3 regions of the Shewanella sp. MSW genome follow, and region 3 is predicted to be linked to each of the others. Evidence: predicted binding sites of a transcription regulator. Region 3 holds the regulator's gene; each other region holds the start of a gene.
The links. The regulator sigma-54, encoded in region 3, starts transcription at its own class of promoters, with help from an activator protein. The targets are predictions, from matches to a motif close to GTTGGCACGNNNNTNGNNT.
Positions count from the first base shown of each region.

Region 1: the regulator sigma-54 is predicted to act here: its motif matches at 2,736-2,754, upstream of AYI96_RS16485 (DUF3192 domain-containing protein).
Region 2: the regulator sigma-54 is predicted to act here: its motif matches at 4,001-4,019, upstream of glnA (glutamate--ammonia ligase).

Region 1 is NZ_LVDR01000017.1:52,193-58,803, forward strand. Features, by position in the region: gene AYI96_RS16470 (DUF962 domain-containing protein) at 770-1,075, opposite strand; gene AYI96_RS16475 (GNAT family N-acetyltransferase) at 1,088-1,738, opposite strand; gene AYI96_RS16480 (DUF2789 domain-containing protein) at 2,063-2,293, shown strand; gene AYI96_RS16485 (DUF3192 domain-containing protein) at 2,310-2,675, opposite strand; gene AYI96_RS16490 (hypothetical protein) at 2,842-3,180, shown strand; gene AYI96_RS16495 (Zn-ribbon-containing protein) at 3,180-3,953, shown strand; gene syd (SecY-interacting protein) at 4,029-4,670, opposite strand; gene queF (NADPH-dependent 7-cyano-7-deazaguanine reductase QueF) at 4,730-5,587, shown strand; gene AYI96_RS16510 (4'-phosphopantetheinyl transferase family protein) at 5,649-6,377, opposite strand; gene AYI96_RS16515 (hypothetical protein) at 6,538-6,611, opposite strand, start outside.
Region 2 is NZ_LVDR01000006.1:202,377-208,987, forward strand. Features, by position in the region: gene AYI96_RS08830 (SDR family NAD(P)-dependent oxidoreductase) at 1-605, opposite strand, end outside; gene AYI96_RS08835 (helix-turn-helix domain-containing protein) at 798-1,748, shown strand; gene typA (translational GTPase TypA) at 1,832-3,643, opposite strand; gene glnA (glutamate--ammonia ligase) at 4,101-5,510, shown strand; gene AYI96_RS08850 (hypothetical protein) at 5,615-6,112, opposite strand; gene AYI96_RS08855 (C-GCAxxG-C-C family (seleno)protein) at 6,122-6,611, opposite strand, start outside.
Region 3 is NZ_LVDR01000003.1:341,288-347,898, forward strand. Features, by position in the region: gene lptC (LPS export ABC transporter periplasmic protein LptC) at 1-17, shown strand, start outside; gene lptA (lipopolysaccharide transport periplasmic protein LptA) at 4-537, shown strand; gene lptB (LPS export ABC transporter ATP-binding protein) at 534-1,262, shown strand; gene AYI96_RS04740 (RNA polymerase factor sigma-54) at 1,358-2,821, shown strand; gene hpf (ribosome hibernation promoting factor) at 2,853-3,140, shown strand; gene ptsN (PTS IIA-like nitrogen regulatory protein PtsN) at 3,143-3,586, shown strand; gene rapZ (RNase adapter RapZ) at 3,583-4,437, shown strand; gene AYI96_RS04760 (HPr family phosphocarrier protein) at 4,424-4,699, shown strand; gene mgtE (magnesium transporter) at 4,783-6,147, shown strand; gene AYI96_RS04770 (hypothetical protein) at 6,289-6,611, opposite strand, start outside.

The DNA.
Region 1 (6,611 bases), on a different contig from region 3:
GTCTCAGTGATGACAGCTTCCAAGCCATCTTTTCATCCCTGCTTACAACCATCCTGGTGTCTGCTCAATTCCCTTGAGCCTCCTTGTGGCCTCCTGGCACTCATCTTCCATGTTTGCCCATCCACGAGCGGTGTCGTCCATGAGTTGGGTTTTCCCTTAACCCAAAGGCTGGCATCCCTGAGCCTGTCCTCTACTTCATCCTGAACACTTTCCTTCGCAGACCTTCCTGTCTCAAATGGCCTTTCCTGGCGCGGCAATTTCCTTATTACCGGAAAAAATCTCCTGTGGATCCATCCTGGTGTCTGCTTTCCCTGCGAGCCGTTTCCTTGGCTTTAACTTCCCTGCAATGGTTTCAAGACGTCCTGTCTTGATTGTCATCCATGATTAAAATCCATTTATCAGGCTTCCTTGCAGCTCATCCTTGAATAGGCCTTTCCAAAACGTATCATCCTGACACTTGCCCTTCCTTGGCTGCCAACTTAAACTCCTTGGCGTTGCTTTCCTTGCTGCTCCCTCTTCCTTGGAAGCTCTGTCAAAGCATCCTGCCCTGACCACAACTTAAGTGTACCCAAAGACCCCTCTTTGAGATGGTCGATTTTAGAACAGGCTGGGAACAACAAATATTCAGCAGTCACTAATACAAGTCTAATCTCTTGTTTATTAACAATATTTAATTATTCACCAGTAAGAACAGTCAATAAGGCTTATGTTTATCGCACAGCTTTGTGAGACATGTCTCACATTAGTACTGGTAAATAACCAAAAACACTCAGAAACGACGTTTGCCACTGACAAACTGGGCCAACATGACCCAGTCAGCCATCAAGCTATAGACTGGGTATTGAAAGGTCGCCGGCTTATTGTGTTCAAAACCAAAGTGACCAATCCAGGCAAAGCCATAACCCACCACAGGCAGAGCCAAAAGCCATACAAATTGTCCACTAAGCAAGCTGAATAACAGAATAAGTAATACCAGGGTCGAACCTAAATAATGCAAACCTCGGCATACGGGATCGGAATGCTGCGACAGGTAGAAAGGATAAAACTCAGCAAAACTCTTGTACTTTTGCTCCATGCTTAACTCCTGTTATTGGTAGACGTCATCATCAGTGTGACTGTGGTAAAAGAGCAATTCTCCTGTTAACAACCCTATATTGAGCTCAACCACAGGTACAAAGCCTTGCTCTCGAAACAGATGAGAATGACCATCCTCGGTCACAAAGACCCCAACTCCTTCCAGCTCCGGCTGCTCATCACACCAACCCAATACCGCCTGGACGAGCAACTTGCCATACCCCTTGTGTTGCTCGGTTAACGCTACTGCGATAAATTGAATAACGCCGTACTCTGTCGCCGGCAGGTGCTCCAGAATTGAATTTTCCTTCTGCATCAACTTCTGCGTCGCCTGCCAGCCCGTCCCCAGCAGCATTTTCAAACGCCAATGCCAATAGCGCCCTTCGCCTTGGGGAAGTGATGAGGTAACCACGCAGGCAACCCCAATCAAGCGCTCAGCGTCGAACAAACCAATAAGGGGTTGCTCCTGTTGCCAAAGTTCATTGAGCTCTTCACGAATTGCGGCCCTGAGCTTTTGTTCATATTCGGCGGCATTGGCAGCCGGCAAGGTCTGCAGAAAAAACGCATCATCGTGATAGGCGTTATAAAGAATTGATGCGGCCAAGCGTAAATCTTCTGCCGTCAGGTAAACGGCACGCAGGGAATCAGGAGTCTGAGCTTCCATTTGTTGTTGTCCTTGTCAGCCAAAAGGGCACTTTCCAATTTAACAATATTGGATCAGAGTACAACATCTTGCTTACCAACTATCACCACTGTTTCTGCCGGCAGCGTATCTATTCAAATTATAGATGGGATTAACTAAGCTCTTGACCTACAACCTTGCATCCAAGCCTTTAGGCGCTCCTGGTGCACAAGCAATTTAAAGAAATGGATCTGCTGTTCAATTGATATAAGCTAAGGAAGCGATAATACTTACTTTTTTTATGAAGGCTTGTTCGCCCATCACTCATCACCTTGGCAATATGCCGGGATTTCAGGAGGTCAGAATATGGATACCACCCACACAGACTTGGCCCATTTGTTTGAGCAATTGGGACTCCCCAGCGGCAGCAAGGCGATAGAAGGCTTTATCGACGCACATTCTATCCCCGAGGGAGTCAAACTGGTGGATGCACCATTCTGGAATGATGCACAACGCACTTTTTTAACAGAGGCTCTGGCCGAGGACGCCCAATGGTCAGATACCATAGATCATTTGGACGCCCAGCTCAGGCGTTGATTGAAATGAGTTTGAATTACAGCTGCGCGTAAGCCTTATCGCCCCAGCCTATCAGCTGTTGATCGCGAAACACCAAGGGGGTGCACTCATCCTTGGTGGTCTTACCATCACTGTGTCTGTGGCGGGTACGATAAAAGAGCACCTGTACTTGCTGATCATTGGAGAGAAAGGCTTCATTAAAGTCGGCCTGCCCCATGAGCTGCTGCACCTGTTGCTGATCCATCCCCAGGTTCAACTTGGCCAGTTGTTGCTGATTTTGCTGTTGTTGTAATTGCCAGGATTCCTTTTCATCCCAGTTGGCTTCGTGATCGCCGACATTGACCACACAAGCACTAAGCCCTAAGCTTGCAATCCCCACTAGTGGCAGTAATAACTTATTCATTGTCACTCCTTGTTATATTTATCAAATGTTGACTTTTGTTAAGCAAATGCAGCAAACGCAATGCAACATGTGGGCCAATAAATAATTCAATAAATATCAAAAAGATAAAAACAAACGCCAGCTGCACTATGTAGCTATTGGCGAAAATGTGAGGTTTTTTACCAAGATGTCCACTCCACTGGAACAGGTCATGGCCGCAGCTGCGGCAGTAGCCCAAAGCGGCCATACTCCCTCTCTGGCATTGATTAAGGCAAGACTCGGCAATAAGTTACCAATGCCCGTGCTGGTTGAAGGACTGCTGCGCTTCAAGTCCCTGCCTGAGAGTGAACGGGAAAAACTGTCTCAAAGCCAACCTCAACAGGATGAAACTGCACCACAGCAAGCAGTGCCCACAGTAGAAGTTCTTCAGCAGGAAATCAGCTGGCTACGCCAGGAACAACAACAACTGAAACAAGAATTCGCGGACTTGCAACAAAGGCTCGCCAAGCTTGAGGAGCAGCAATAATGTTTGTCTGCGAACTCAGGTTTGAATGCTTTGCCAACACCACGATCAGTGCCGCAGAAAAAGCCATCAACACCCTGCTTGAAGCCTGGCGAGCCAATGGTCAGGTATTGGGGCGGGAATTTGCGGTGGCCTTTAGAGACGGGGAGTTCAGAGTCAGGCTGCTGCTGCCGGAAGAAACCAGTCTGGCCAACAGGCATAACAGTCCCTGGGCCAAACAGGCGTTGCAACTGTTAACCGAGGCCAAATTGCTGGCCCCCAAGGAAAAGCTCATAGGTCAGGATATCAATTCCGAGGTCAGCACCCTGGAGCCCCCAAGTTGGCAGCTGCTTTATACCAGCTATGTGCATATGTGCTCGCCACTGCGCAGCGGCGATAACTTGCTACCCATTCCCCTCTACCGTATTCCCGCGACCTTCAACGGCGATCACAAGCGGGTGATCCGTTGGCAAACCGAGTGGCAAGCCTGTGATGAACTGCAGATGGCCGCAGCAACCAAGGCCGAATTTGCCGCCCTTGAGGAGCTTTCCTGCCCGGACAGCGATCTGTTTCGCCGCGGCTGGGATTTGCGTGGCCGTATCGAATATTTGACCAAAATTCCTACCTATTACTACCTTTACCGGGTCGGGGGAGAGAGTAAGCAAGCCGAATTAACTCGTCCCTGCCCCCGCTGCGGCAACCCGGATTGGCGCCAACCCAGCCCGTTGCTGGAGCTGTTTCATTTCCGCTGTGACAACTGCCGGATAGTCTCCAACCTCTCCTGGGATCATCAATAAACTGGGACAATCAATAGCCTAGGATCATCAATAGCAGTGTTCATCAATCAATAGTGACTGTGGCAACCCCGACTGTCAGCGTCGGGAAAACAGGTGTTGCCACATAAGCTTCATTCGCGCCCAGAGACCGGGATGGTCGACATCCGCCATGGCCGGCTCCACTGGCTCGACCGCCGGCGCCACTCTGGGGCGCAGCATAACAAGAAACTCTTCCAGGCTGTCTGCCAGCTTCTTTGAGGGAAGCTCACCCGGGACCTCACGCCAGACAGCACCGGTTTCATTATCCACGCAGATCATCTCATCACCTTGCCCCAATAGACCGATAAACCAGGTCGGTGGCTGTTTGAGCTTGCGTTTCATCATCAAATGCCCAATCAGATTCTGCTGCAGAAACTCAAAATCATCCTGACTCCAGGGCTGCAATAGTTCCCCTTCGCCGAAATCGGCTTCAAACAACAGATGCGCGGCAAAAAACTGCCCATAAAACTCGTCGATATCGGCATGCAGCGGCAACTCCAGCGCATGACTGACATTGGCAAAACTGCCTGGCTGTTCACGGCGAATAGTCTGCCACAGTAGTGGATCTTCGCCATCCTCCTGCAGCAAGCAGGGCGAGGCTTCTCCCCTGGCATAATATCTGGGGCCTTCCCCCAGACTCGACTGGTAACTTTGATGATAACGGCTGAGAAATTGCTCCAACGCCTGGGCACAAGACACTTATCGCACTTCCAAATTCAGGTATAATGGTAACCTATTTTGACACGGAAACCCGCTTGATGACACAGAATCACGACCCTTACCGGAACGCTGAAGCCTTATCTGGCCTGACACTGGGTCAGCAGACAGATTATCAAGAGCATTACGCCCCAGAGCTGTTGCAGGGAGTGCCCCGCAAACTCAACCGTGATGCAATCAACCTGAGTGCACCTCTGCCGTTTCAGGGGGCCGATATCTGGACCGGCTATGAGCTCTCCTGGCTCAATGCCAAGGGCAAGCCCATGGTAGCCATCGCCGAGTTCCAGCTGGATCTCAACAGTGAGCATTTAATTGAGTCCAAATCATTCAAGCTCTATCTGAACAGTTTCAATCAAACTCGCTTTGACAGTACTGAAGCCGTCGAGCAGACCCTGACCCAAGATCTGAGCCGCTGTGCCAATGGCGAGGTAAAAGTCAGAGTGATTGAGCCCAAGCACTTCAACAGCCAGAGAGTTGTTGAGCTGCCGGGGCACTGCATTGACGATCTGGATATTGAAGTCAACGACTATGAGTTCAACCCCAAATGGCTCGAAGAAAGCACAGACGACAAGCAGATAGTCGCCGAGACCTTGAACTCCAACCTGCTTAAGTCCAACTGTTTGATCACCTCGCAGCCTGATTGGGGCAGCGTGATGATCCGCTACCAGGGCCCCAAGATAGACAGGGAAAAACTGCTGCGTTATCTGATCTCTTTCCGCCAGCATAACGAGTTCCACGAACAGTGTGTGGAGCGAATATTCACCGATCTGAAGCGTTTCTGCCATTGCAGTAAATTGACCGTCTACGCCCGCTACACCCGCAGAGGTGGATTGGACATCAACCCTTTCCGCAGTGACTTTGAGCACGTGCCGGAAAGCCAACGCCTGGCGAGACAGTAATCGAACATAAAGCGGCTTTAAGGCCGCTTTTTCATTCTTGCGCGTTACCTATTTCAGAGTGCTACTGGCCAAGGTGCCACTGCAATTGCCAGTTGATGGCTGCAGGCGCCCCTATGGTCAGGGCCAATCGATAACCCGGCTCCATATGGCCAAGCCAACTCTGCCATCGGGTGTTTTCCTTAGGCTTTAACAAAAGCCCGCGGCGCATCGAAACAATCTCGGCAGGCCGCTCGGCCGAGCATGCTTCCCCTGAGCTCAAGTCGAACGCAAACCCATCAAGCGGCTGCGCCAACCCCTTGCCGGTCGCCTTGATATAAGACTCTTTCAAGGCCCAGAGGTCGAAAAACGCCTCTCGCCGCGCGGCATCATCCAGATTTCGTAACTGCTGCAGCTCAAAAGGCGCAAAATAGTGGCCCATCACAGTATCGATAGCCGTGCGCATCCGTAAACGCTCTATATCGACGCCAAGTTGCAACTCAGGAGAAGGATGTTTCAGCAATGCCAACAGCAGCCAATCACCGCTGTGACTGAGGTTAAAATGCAGCTGAGTCTGTTGAAACTGCTCATCACAAAGGCGCGGCTTACCCTGGGGACCATAATCGAAACACCACTCCCGGGCTGCAAGCGGCGCTTGAGTACTCAGGGTCTTTCTCAGCAAGGCGCGGCTTGTTATTGCCCGTTGCTTTACCTCTTTATGGCTTATTCGGGCAAACTTTTCCCGCTCGGCCGGCGCTAGGCACAGCGCCAGATCTTTGAGTTTTAAAGGCTCACTCGGGCGTAAGGGATACAAAAAGAGCTGAACGGCGTTGATGGGAGGCTCCAAAAAAACCAAGGGGGAGTAGGCTATTTTGCCCTGGCCTCCCCCTCGGTCTCAAGTGCCTTTAACGCCAATTGCTGTGCAAGCCACTCTCTACAAAAGAGAAGGCCACGAAGACTTATTAGCACCTTCCTTAATCATTCATGTTTTGCTGATTCATTTTATCGACATAGGCTCTCGCCTCTTCCCGCTCTCTGTCCCGCTGCT
Region 2 (6,611 bases), on a different contig from region 3:
TGTTCCCAGAGTCCCAGTGCCTCGTATTGACGCAGCATAGGAGTATCGACACGACCGGGAGCAATGGCGCAAACACGAACGCCCAATGGGGCAAGCTCAAGCGCGGCGCATTTGGTCATCATATCGACGGCCGCTTTACTGACGTTGTAGGTAAAAGTCATTTCCGAGGCAATTGTTGCGTAGACAGACGAAGTATTAAGGATCACGCCTTTAGTACCTTGAGCGCGAAATTGACGTCCACCGGCCACAATGCCGTGATATACGCCTTTTTGATTCACATTGGTAACTGAGTCGAAATCGCCCAAAGGATCATGTTCTAACAAGGGTTTGGCTGAGCCAATGCCGGCATTATTTATCACAATATCAAGCTGACCAAACCGGGTAACCGCATGTGCCACCATAGCTTCAACTTGCTTGTAATCGGTCACATCGACACTAAAAGTCACCAACTTACCAGTGGGAAAATCGTTAAAGACCTTGAGCGAATCAACTGACAAATCGGCGGCAACGACTCTCCCTCCCTCGGCGAGTATTTTACGGACAATTGCTTGCCCTATGCCTCCTGCAGCCCCCGTCACCACTGCGGTTTTATTCAGTAAACGCATAGATGTCCTCTTTTTATATTTATTAATTTCATTATTAAGGTAATAGTAATTTAGATGATTAATTGCACATCTTCTTGACTTATTACGAATGAAATTTGATATATTGCGATTCTTATACCAAAGAGAACTCAACGCCCCATGTACCTAGTCCGTAGCGGTGCAGCTGCCCAATTTGAGCAACTGGTCCTGGAGTTGGGTGAAAACCCCATAGAAATGATCCATCAAGCAGGATTACGTCAGGCACAGTTTCGCGATCCCAATATCTATATCGCCTATCCACGACTAGCCGAGTTATTGGAAATCGCCGCCCTAGGCTGTAAACAGCCGCTGTTCGGACTTATGCTTGCCAAACGGCAAACCTTACATGTGCTCGGTGACTTACCTATGTTGATTTCCCGCACAGCAACCGTGGCCGATGCTCTTGAAAAGATGAATGACTATCTGTACCTGCACGCCTCAGGTATCTCGCTACAACTGCAACCACAGGGAGATATGGTACGCCTTGTCTTATCAATTAATGTTCACTGCCGTGGCATTGAACAATTGATGCAACTGAGCGTGGCACAACTGGCAATGTTTGTTTCAAGCCTGCTGAATATCAACATCAACACTATCCCCTTACATTTGTGTCAAAGTAAGCCCAGCGAACTTGAACCCCAGCACTTTGCCCACTTAGTGCGCTTTCGTGAATCCTTTGATGGCGTAGTACTTAAAACTACACAATTAACCGGACGTAACTATCACGATGAGGGAGCACTCAACCGCCATTTTCAGTCACATCTGCAATATTTACAGAGCCGCTATCCCGATAATCTGGCCGATCAGGCAAGAGACTTAATTCACCGATTACTTCCAACCGGAGAGTGTTGTATTGAAAGGGTATCAACTGCGCTGGGGGTACACGAGCGCACGTTACAGGCAAGACTCAAAGAGACTGGGCTTAGCTATCGTCAATTGCTGCAAGAAGTCAGACAAAATATCGCTAAACAGCAACTCAGTTATGGCACCCAAACCATTACCGAACTGGCACTGCAATTAGGTTATGCCGAGATCGCTGTTTTTAGTCGTCATTTTAAAACTTGGACGGGATTGTCCCCCAAGCAATGGCAGCAGCAATATCGCAGGGGACAAATAGAGGATTAATCTTGAGAAACAAAAGCCCCGCTAAGCTAGCTTAGCGGGGCTTTTTATTCACTGTGAGGCTATCACCTCAAACGCAACCACAATCAACCGCGGCTGGCGCGCTTGCGGTCGTTTTCAGTCAGATGACGCTTACGGATCCGAATGCTCTTAGGCGTTACTTCCACCAGTTCATCATCATCGATGAATTCCAGCGCTTGCTCCAGAGACATCTGGATATGCGGAGTCAGTACCTGAGCTTCGTCAGTACCTGAAGCACGCATGTTGGTCAACTGCTTGCCCTTGAGGCAGTTTACTGTCAGGTCGTTGGAGCGGCTGTGAATACCTATCACCTGGCCTTCATAAACCTCAGCGGCATGACCAATCATCAGACGACCGCGATCCTGCAGACCAAACAGAGCAAAGGTCAGTGCCTTACCGGTCGCATTGGAGATCAATACTCCGTTGGTACGCTGGCCGATATCGCCACCCTTGTATGGACCGTAATGGTCGAAGGTATGATACAGCAGACCTGTACCCGAAGTGGCTGTCATAAACTCAGTCTGGAAACCGATCAAGCCGCGGCTTGGGATCATGAAATCGATACGTACGCGACCCTTGCCATCTGGCTGCATGTCGCGCATGTCGGCCTTACGGGTACCCAGCTTCTCGATAACGCCACCCTGATGCTCTTCTTCCACATCCACGGTCAGTTGCTCGTATGGTTCGCACTTCTCGCCGTCGATCTCTTTGATGATCACTTCAGGACGGGAAACCGCCAGCTCATAACCTTCACGACGCATGTTTTCGATCAGGATAGACAGGTGCAGTTCACCACGGCCGGATACGCGGAAACGATCCGGACTCTCGGTTTCTTCAACACGCAGGGCCACGTTGTGTACCAGCTCCTGTTGCAGACGCTCAAGGATGTTACGTGAAGTCACGTACTTACCTTCTTTACCTGCGAAAGGAGAGGTGTTGACCTGGAAGGTCATAGTCATGGTTGGTTCATCAACAGACAGAGGTGGCAATGCTTCGGCATGACCGACGGCACAGATGGTGTCGGAAATCTTCAGCTCGCCCAGGCCTGTGATGGCAACGATATCACCGGCATTGGCGCTGTCCACTTCGTGGCGATCCAGGCCCATATAGCCCAGAACCTGGCCGACTTTGCCGTTACGGGTTTTACCGTCGGCACCAACAATAGTGACCTGCTGGTTGGTCTTGACGCTACCGCGCTTGATACGACCCACACCGATAACCCCTACATAGCTGTTGTAGTCCAGCTGAGAGATCTGCATCTGGAATGGACCATCGGCATCGGCATCCGGAGGAGATACTTTTTCAACGATAGTCTGGAACAGCGGTGTCATATCTTCACTGGCTTCATCGGGATCCAAGCTGGCAAAACCGTTCAGAGCAGAAGCATACACAATAGGGAAGTCCAACTGTTCGTCGGTAGCACCCAGGTTGTCGAACAGGTCAAATACCTGATCGATAACCCAATCAGGGCGGGCACCCGGACGGTCAATCTTGTTGATAACCACAATAGGCTTAAGGCCTTGGGCAAATGCTTTCTTGGTCACGAAGCGTGTCTGTGGCATTGGACCATCCTGCGCATCAACCAGCAGCAGTACAGAGTCAACCATAGACAGAACCCGCTCTACTTCACCACCGAAGTCGGCGTGTCCAGGGGTGTCTACTATATTAATGCGGTAGTCGTTCCACTTAATGGCGGTGTTCTTCGCCAGAATAGTGATCCCACGTTCTTTCTCCAGATCGTTGGAGTCCATCACCCGCTCGGTGGCTTCTCCGCGGGTTGCCAGGGTTCCTGACTGTGCCAACAGCTTGTCTACCAGGGTAGTCTTACCATGGTCAACGTGCGCTATGATGGCGATGTTACGTAAATTCTCTAACACAGTTTTGCCTCTTACGATCTCTGTTCTGTGGGATGCAGCAATATAAATTGAATGGTACAACCGCTTTATGACTGCTTAGCGATTGCCTTCCAGGCCTTATAAAACCTGGGCTAGCATCATGCTGGGGAACACTATTTCCCCGGATGGTTGCTTTAAAAAGCGTGCCATTCTACTCTAGCGAGGGGCTATCGCACAGGATTATTTTTTAAACACCTATGAATATCCTACTGAATAAGCGCACGCACCATTATGGTGAGCGCACCTTTTTGGAACACAGTACGCACCATTATAGTGCAAACCCGCTTGTCTCGCCAGCCCTCGATTTTACCACTCCCTTTATTTTCAATATCTTAGCATCTTGGCATGAGTTTGGCTTAATAGAAACCAACAAGGCGCCAGACGCTAAATACTAAGAGTTGACAAAGGGCACCCCCTTTACCCTACCGGAGGCTTGATAATGTCAGTCGAATCAGTTTTACAACAGCTGCAAGAGTTGGAAGTTAAGTTTGTTGATTTACGCTTTACCGATACCAAAGGTAAGGAACAGCATGTATCTATCCCGACTCATCAGGTAGATGCTGATTTCTTTGAAGAGGGCAAGATGTTTGATGGTTCATCCATCGGTGGTTGGAAAGGGATCAACGAATCTGACATGGTACTGATGCCAGATCCAGACAGCTTTGTACTGGACCCATTTACCGAAGAAACCACAGCACTGATCCGCTGCGATATTCTCGAACCCGGCACTATGCAGGGGTATGAGCGTGACCCTCGCTCCATCGCCAAGAAAGCCGAAGAATACTTGCGTTCTACCGGCATCGCCGACACTGTGCTGATCGGCCCTGAGCCAGAATTTTTCCTGTTCGATGACGTGCGTTTCGGTACCGACATGAGCGGCACCTTCGTCAAGATAGATGCCAAAGAAGCGGCATGGAACTCAGGCACCAGCTATGAAGACGGCAACACAGGCCACCGTCCATTCGTTAAGGGCGGTTACTTCCCGGTAGCACCAGTAGACTCTTCACAGGATCTGCGTAGCGCCATGTGTCTGGTGCTGGAAGAGATGGGTCAAATTGTGGAAGCCCACCACCATGAAGTGGCTACCGCGGGTCAGAATGAGATCGCCACGCGCTTCAACACACTCACAAAGAAAGCCGATGAAATTCAAGAGCTTAAGTATGTGATCCACAATATGGCTCACGCCTACGGCAAGACTGCGACCTTTATGCCTAAGCCGATTGTCGGCGACAACGGCAGCGGCATGCACGTTCACCAGTCACTCTCTAAAGACGGTACTAACCTGTTTGCCGGTGACAAGTACGGCGGCCTGTCTGAAACTGCCCTGTACTATATCGGCGGTATCATCAAGCACGCCCGTGCCCTGAACGCCTTCACCAACCCAAGCACCAACTCCTACAAGCGTTTGGTGCCACACTTTGAAGCCCCTGTGATGCTGGCATATTCTGCCCGCAACCGCTCCGCTTCTATCCGTATCCCTGTGGTACCTAGCCCTAAGGCTCGCCGTATCGAGACCCGCTTCCCGGATCCTATGGCCAACCCTTACCTGGCCTTTGCAGCACTGCTGATGGCCGGTCTGGACGGTATCCAGAACAAGATCCACCCTGGTGATGCCATGGACAAGGATCTGTACGATCTACCGGCCGAAGAAGCAGCGGAAATCCCGACTGTGGCCGAATCTCTGGAAGTCGCCCTGGCGGCTCTGGATGCAGACCGTGAGTTCCTGACCCGCGGCGGTGTGTTCAGCGATGACTTTATCGACTCTTACCTCAAGCTGAAACAAGCCGAGGCCGAGCGTGTCAGCCGTACCACTCACCCTGTCGAATTTGAGCTGTACTACAGCCTCTAATTGCCCTGCAATCAACCGATGAGTCAAGCCATCGGATAATAAAAAAAGCGCCCCGGGAGCAATCCTGGGGCGCTACTATTTTAAGGCTCTGAAACTCAAATCATTCAGGGAGCGCTGATAAGTTCAGGCGCACTCTGGGCCTTGGCTCCGGTGAGGATCACCGCCAACTTGAGTTCACCCTCTGTCTGGTTCAGCTCCTCAAGCCCTTCTGGCGTAAAGCGATATTGGCCTTCAGTCTCCAGCGCTTCCATGGTGCCAGCACAGGTGTCGACGGTTTCACTGCATTCGAAACGTGCGCCCTTGTGCCAAGGCATGGAGAAGGCTGATACCTGCTCAGCCGGCATCTTGAGATACATCACCACATAGTTGCTGCCAGCATCCTTGACAGGTTTACCTTCCGCCGTGGTCAGACTAAAGGTCAACGCCTGGCTTTGAGGATCCACGGCGCTCAGTGCTACCTTGAGGCTTTCGGCTTCATTGATGGACACAGACTGCCCCGGCTCCGGCGTAGGCGGAACCACAGGGTCATCATCATCGTCCAACCAATCACAACCACCCAAGCACAACAGCAAAGACGCCACTATCAAACTCTTATGTTTCATAACAGCCTCCTAGTGACAATCGCTGCAGGACGCACCTTCATGAACCCCGGTCAAACCGGCGCCAATATCATGGGCGCTGTGGCAGCTCTGACATTCCATCTGTGAATTAACATCGGCCCCTATGTAGGTATCCGGCTCACGTTTGGTGCTGCTGTGACAACCGCTACACTCGGCATTGCCCTCTGCCACCATTTCAGCGTCCAGGGCATTGTCCAGCGACTTATTGAGGAAGTCAGTGGTGACATAGGCAATCTCGGCCGTCAGCTGAGCGCAGCGCTCCAGTTTCGCCTGATGACTGGAGCCGTACTTGCTCGCTTTCGACCAGTGGGTCACCGAGGTATGGCAAAGAATAGAATTGGCAACCGACTGGCCTATCTTATCTGCGGTCAATAGCTCACCGGCGTTGTCTGTACGGGTCGGTGCGCCAATCGCCTTGAGGAAGGCTTCATCATTTCTCGGCATGGCTGTGTGTTCATAGTAGCGATACACGGAGCGGATC
Region 3 (6,611 bases):
CCTATGAAACCAAGTAAGCTTTTTATCGGTGCCCTCTTGTGCATCACAAGCCTGTCGGCGGTGGCCATTGAAGAAGATCTGCTGCAAAAAGTCGAGATCAGCGCCGCCAATCAGTTTGCCGATATCAAAAACAAGCGCGTGGTATACGGCGGGCCTGTCACAGTCACCCAGGGCAGTTTGAAGCTGCTGGCCGATGAACTCACGGCTTACACTGAGGACAAGAGTGGCGAGCGGATCCTGGTGGCCAAGGGCTCACCTGCCACCTATACCCAGAAGCTGGAAGATGGCCGTCAGGCCAGTGCCAAGGCCAAAGAGATCCACTACAACATAGACAGCCGCATCATGACCTTGATAGGTCAAGCCAAAGTGGAACAGGACGGCAGCGAAGTAACCGCCGAGAAGATAGTCTACGACATCAACAAGCAGCAGCTGGAAGCGGAAAGCAGCGGCAAAGGCCAAGATAGGGTAACCACTGTTATCCAGCCGGAAAACTATCAGGATCTCAATAAGAAAGAACAGCAGCAGGAGCCGCAATGACCAGCACCCTGACGGCACAAAACCTGGCAAAGAGTTACAAGAAGCGCAACGTAGTCAAAGATGTCAGCCTATCGGTCAATACCGGCCAGATCGTGGGGCTGCTGGGCCCCAACGGGGCGGGCAAGACGACTACCTTCTATATGGTGGTTGGCCTGGTGCAGAGTGACAAGGGCCGTATTTTCATTGACGACGACGAGCTGACCTTGGATCCCATGCACCTGCGTGCCCGTAAAGGCATAGGCTATCTGCCACAGGAAGCCAGTATTTTCCGCAAGCTGTCGGTACATGACAACATCATGGCCGTACTGCAAACCCGCAAAGAGCTCAACAGCGACGAGCGCGAGGAACAACTCGAACAGTTGCTGGAAGAATTCCACATTACCCACATACGTGACAGCCTGGGGATGTCCCTCTCCGGCGGTGAACGCCGCCGGGTGGAAATCGCCCGGGCATTGGCCGCCAATCCACAGTTCATTCTGCTGGATGAGCCGTTCGCCGGTGTGGATCCCATCTCAGTTATCGATATCAAGAAAATCATCGAACAGCTTAAGTCCCGCGGTTTGGGGGTGCTGATCACAGACCACAATGTTCGCGAAACGCTCGACGTTTGTGAGCGAGCCTACATTGTCAGCCATGGGCAGTTGATTGCCGAAGGCACACCCGCTGAAATCTTGGACAACCAGCAAGTGCGTGCTGTGTACTTAGGCGAACAATTCAGGCTATAGTTAGGATCATGTCATCCGGCGGCAATTCCGGGTATTATAGTTTGTTATTATTGAATTTTTTCCTTGAAAAATAACGAGTAGGGATTAGCGGTATAATGAAAGCGTCACTCCAGCTCAAATTGGGTCAACAGTTGACCATGACACCTCAGTTGCAGCAGGCAATTCGCCTGCTGCAACTGTCGTCCCTTGAGCTGCAGCAGGAAATCCAGGAAGCCTTGGAAGCCAACCCTCTGTTGGAGATGGCCGAGGACAACCAGGATGACGCTATCGACGACAACCACAAGGAAAACGACGCCGGCGAATTGAGCGTCAAGCAGGAAGATGGTTCCACGGTAGAAACCTCAGAGGCATTGAACAATGAGTCTATGCCGGATGAATTGCCTATGGATACCACCTGGGATGAAGTCTTTACCGCCGCCAGCGCCTCAGGGCCGGCTATGGGCCGTGAAGATGATATGCCCTTCCAGGGAGAAACCAGCGAAGGTCTCTATGAACACCTGGAATGGCAAAAAAACCTGACCCCGTTTTCCGATACCGACGACGCCATTGCCACCGCCATCATAGATGCCATCGACGAGCAGGGCTATCTAACCCAGAGCACTGAGGAGATCCTCGAAGCCATGGGCAACCCTGAGATTGAGCTCGATGAAGTCGAGGCGGTACTCAAGCGGATCCAGCACTTCGATCCCATCGGCATCGCCTCCAGAGATCTGCGCGAATGCCTGCTGATCCAATTGCAACAGTTCAACGCCGACACCCCGCATCTGGCCGACGCCCGCTTGTTGATTGACGAACATCTGGATCTCATCGCTACCCGCGACTTTCGCACCCTGATGCGTAAGACCAAGCTCAAGGAAGATCAACTGCGTGACGCCATCAACCTTATTCAGAGCCTCAATCCCCGCCCCGGTTTGCTGGTGCAGCCGATGGACGAGGAATATGTGATCCCGGATGTCAGCGTCTGGAAGAAGAGCGGCCGCTGGGTAGTGGAGCTCAATCCGGACTGTATGCCCAAACTCGGGATCAACCAACAGTATGCTGCCATGGCCCGTAGCGCCCGCAGCCAATCAGACAGCCAGTTTATTCGTGGTCATCTTCAGGAAGCCAAATGGTTTATCAAGAGCCTGGAGAGCCGCAACGATACCCTGCTCAAGGTGGCCAACTGCATAGTGCAGTTCCAGCAGGGATTTTTTGAATATGGTGAAGAGGCCATGAAACCCATGGTACTCAACGATATTGCCGAGGCGGTCGAGATGCATGAATCGACCATCTCCAGGGTCACCACTCAAAAGTATATGCATACCCCGAGGGGAATATTTGAATTGAAGTACTTCTTCTCCAGCCATGTCGGTACCGAAGATGGCGGAGAATGCTCTTCCACGGCGATCAGGGCTTTTATCAAGAAGCTCGTGGCAGCGGAAAACCAGAAGAAACCTTTGAGCGACAGCAAGATGGCACAACTTCTGGCAGAACAGGGAATCAACGTTGCAAGACGCACCATAGCCAAGTATCGCGAGGCTATGATGATACCACCGTCGAACCAGCGTAAGAGTTTATAAATCCACAGTTGGAAATTGGAGGAATCTTTCTATGCAAATCAACCTGACAGGACATCATATCGAGATCACCGACTCACTGCGTGACTATGTGGAAAGTAAGTTTTCGAAACTTGAACGCCATTTCGAACAGATCAATAATGTGCACGTTGTGCTCAATGTACAAAAACTGCAACAGATTGCCGAAGCCAAGATCAACCTCACAGGCGGCGAAGTCTATGCAACTTCTGAACATGCCGACATGTATGCCGCCATCGACGTTCTGATTGATAAATTGGATCGTCAGGTCATTAAACACAAAGAAAAGCTGACAAAACACTAACGATGGAACTGAGTACCATCCTGCGGCCGGAGTGCACTACCTGTGCCACTCCGGGCAGTAAGAAAAAGGTACTGGAGCTAATTAGCGATCTCGCCAGCGCCCAGTACCCCACCCTTTCCTCTCAAGCGATTTTTGAAAGCCTTTTGGCCCGCGAAAAGATGGGGAGCACAGGTATAGGTAATGGTATTGCGATTCCGCATGGCCGGCTGCCTGATATCACAGAGCCGATTGCCGTGCTGGTCAAATGCGAAGAGCCTATCGCCTTCGATGCCATAGACAACCAACCGGTGGACATACTGTTCGCCCTTCTGGTTCCCGCAGATCAATGCCAACAACATCTGAGTACCCTGTCTGCCATGGCTGAAAAGCTCAGCGACAAAGCAATACTCAAGCAGTTGCGTAAATCCCGCGATGAAACAGAACTCTATCAGGTGATCACAGGATGAAACTCGCTATAGTCTCAGGCCGCTCCGGTTCCGGAAAATCCGTTGCCCTCAGGGTACTGGAAGACCTGGGTTACTACTGTGTGGATAATCTGCCCCTGCCCATGATAGGCAGCCTGCTGGAAAACCTCCGAGGCAGCAATGATCTGGTCGCCATCAGCATAGATGTGCGCAACATGCCGGATCAGGAAAAAGTGCTGGAAAAACAGTTGGCAGCACTGCCGGAAAACACCCAACTGACCAGCTTCTTCCTCAACGCTTCCGATAAAGTACTCCTTAAACGCTACAGCGAAACCCGCAGATTACACCCCCTATCCAAGAGCACTGTCTCGCTGCAAGATGCCATCAAGCACGAAGGTAAGTTGCTGGAGCCTATGTCGAAACTGGTGGATCACTACATAGATACCTCGGCACTGAATATCTATGAACTCAGTGACAAAGTGCGAGAAATTCTGCTGGGCAGCGTCGACAAAGAGTTGGTGATCAACTTCGAATCGTTCGGCTTCAAGCACGGCATGCCCCAGGAAGCCGACTTCATGTTTGATGTGCGCTTTCTGCCCAACCCTCACTGGGAGCCGGCGCTCAGGCCACTGACCGGGCTGGATGAAGCTGTGCAGGAGTTTCTCAGCCGCCAGCCACTGGTGAACAAGTTTATCTGGCAGATAGAAAATCTATTGGAAACTTGGCTGCCGCACCTGGAACGCAACAACCGCAGTTACCTCACCATAGCCATAGGCTGCACCGGCGGCCAGCATAGATCTGTCTATGTCGCTGAGCAGCTCGCCAAGCGTTTTGGCAACAGCAAACACAAGGTACAGGCCCGTCACCGGGAGCTGAGTAATGGCAAAGGTTGAACGGGAAGTCACCATAGTCAATAAGCTGGGCCTGCATGCCCGCGCCGCCACTAAGCTGGCGGTGCTGGCCAGCGAGTTCGAAGCCGATATCACCCTGATCCAAGGCGAGAAAAAAGCCTCGGCCGCCAGTGTGCTTGGGCTCTTGATGCTGGAAACCGGCCAAGGCAAGAGTATTCGCCTCATCGCCGAAGGCCCGGATGCCGAACCCGCGATGGACGCTATCTGCGCCCTGATCAACGCCCGTTTCGACGAAGCCAGCTAAAGCCTTAGCGCTGCACTCTTTGTTTCTATAACACCCCAGTCTTGAGGTAACATATCCTCGCTTTGCATCACAGGGGGAACTGCATGCCAATAGAAGCGCTCGACCAAGAGCTGACAGAACAACGTCTTACTCAACTAAACCAAGCTCTTAGCAGTGGTATGTTCGTGCATGTGCGCGACATGCTGCAGCGAATGACGGCTTCGGATATCGCCTTTATTCTCGAATCTTCACCGCCGCGTACCCGTCAGGTACTCTGGCAACTGGTGGATCAGGAGCAGAGCGGCGAGATCCTCGAAGAGCTGGGTGAGGATATGAAAGACCAGCTGATCAGCCTTATGAGTCCTGAGCGTTTGGCGCGGGCGACCGCGGGTATGGATACCGATGACCTGGCCTATGTGCTGCGAAGCCTTCCCGATACCCTCTACAAGCAGGTACTGCACTCCATGAGTGCCCAGGACAGGGCCAGGGTCGAACAGGCGCTCTCTTATCCGGAAGACAGCGCCGGTAGTCTGATGAACACAGATACCGTGACCCTGAGGCCTGACGTCAATGTCGATGTGGTGCTGCGTTATCTGCGCCAAAGGGGCGAGCTGCCCGAAGCCACAGATACCCTCTACGTGGTAGATAGACGCGATATTTTGCTCGGTGGCGTCAAGCTCTCCAGCCTGCTAACCTGTAATCCCACCGCCGGGATCCGCAGCATAATGGATCCCGAACTTGAGAGCATTCCCGTCACCATGCCGGACAATGAAGTGGCCCAACTGTTTGAACGCCACGACTGGGTCTCGGCGCCAGTGGTCGACAGCGAAGGCCATCTGCTTGGGCGGATCACCATTGATGACGTGGTGGACGTTATCCGAGAAGACGCCGAACACTCCATGATGGGTATGGCGGGGATGGACGATGATGAAGACACCTTCGGCCCCGTGTTCAAGAGTGCCTTTCGCCGCTCCCTATGGTTGACCTTCAACCTGTTTGCCGCCCTGCTGGCCGCCTCGGTCAGCAATATGTTTGAAGGCACGCTGGAAAAATTTGCCACTATAGCAATTCTGATGACCATAGTGCCCAGCATGGGCGGCGTTGCCGGCAACCAGACGCTGGCGCTGGTGATCCGCGGTATCGCCCTCGGCCACATAGGCCAGAGCAACTCCCGCTGGCTTATCGGCAAGGAATTGGCCATCGGCTTTCTCAATGGCCTGTTGTGGTCGGCACTGGTATTCACTGCCGTGTGGATCTGGAAAGGCGATCTGGCGCTCGGCGCCCTTATTGGCGGCGCCATGTTGATCAATATGACGGTAGCCGGTCTCGCAGGGGCCAGTATTCCGCTGATCCTGAAAAAGCTCAATGTAGATCCTGCGCTGGCCGGCGGCATGGTGCTGACGACTGTGACGGATGTAATAGGCCTGTTCGCCTTCCTGGGATTGGCGACTCTCGTTTTAATGAGCTGAGGCTCTGGTTCTAATGGACTGAAGGCTCAGGTTCTAATGGGCTGAAGGCTTGGTGTTGATAGCCTGAAGCTCTGGCCTAGATGAATTGCAGAAATAGCAGGGGGCGACCAGGTTCGTCCTCTGACTGTGGAAGATAGCGAGTCAGTCTTTAAGCCAGTGCACCTTGGGCTCATCCTGTTCACAGAAGACAGAGACACACTCATTGCGGCTCACCAGCAGATATTCCTGCAACTTGAGATTGGCGCTGGCCATAAAGCCGCTGCGTTCGGCCTCCTGGCGATACCAACCACCGTTGGAGATACGGAACAACCAGCCATTGGAAAGGCTGCACTCGGTCCAGAACTCCATCAGATCGCCTTCATCCAGCATCCGACAGCCAACCACAGAGTCAAAGTGCACCAATGCTCGGCTGCCCTCAACACTCAGTTCGATATCCAAGCCCTGACTGTCATAACAAAGGCGGA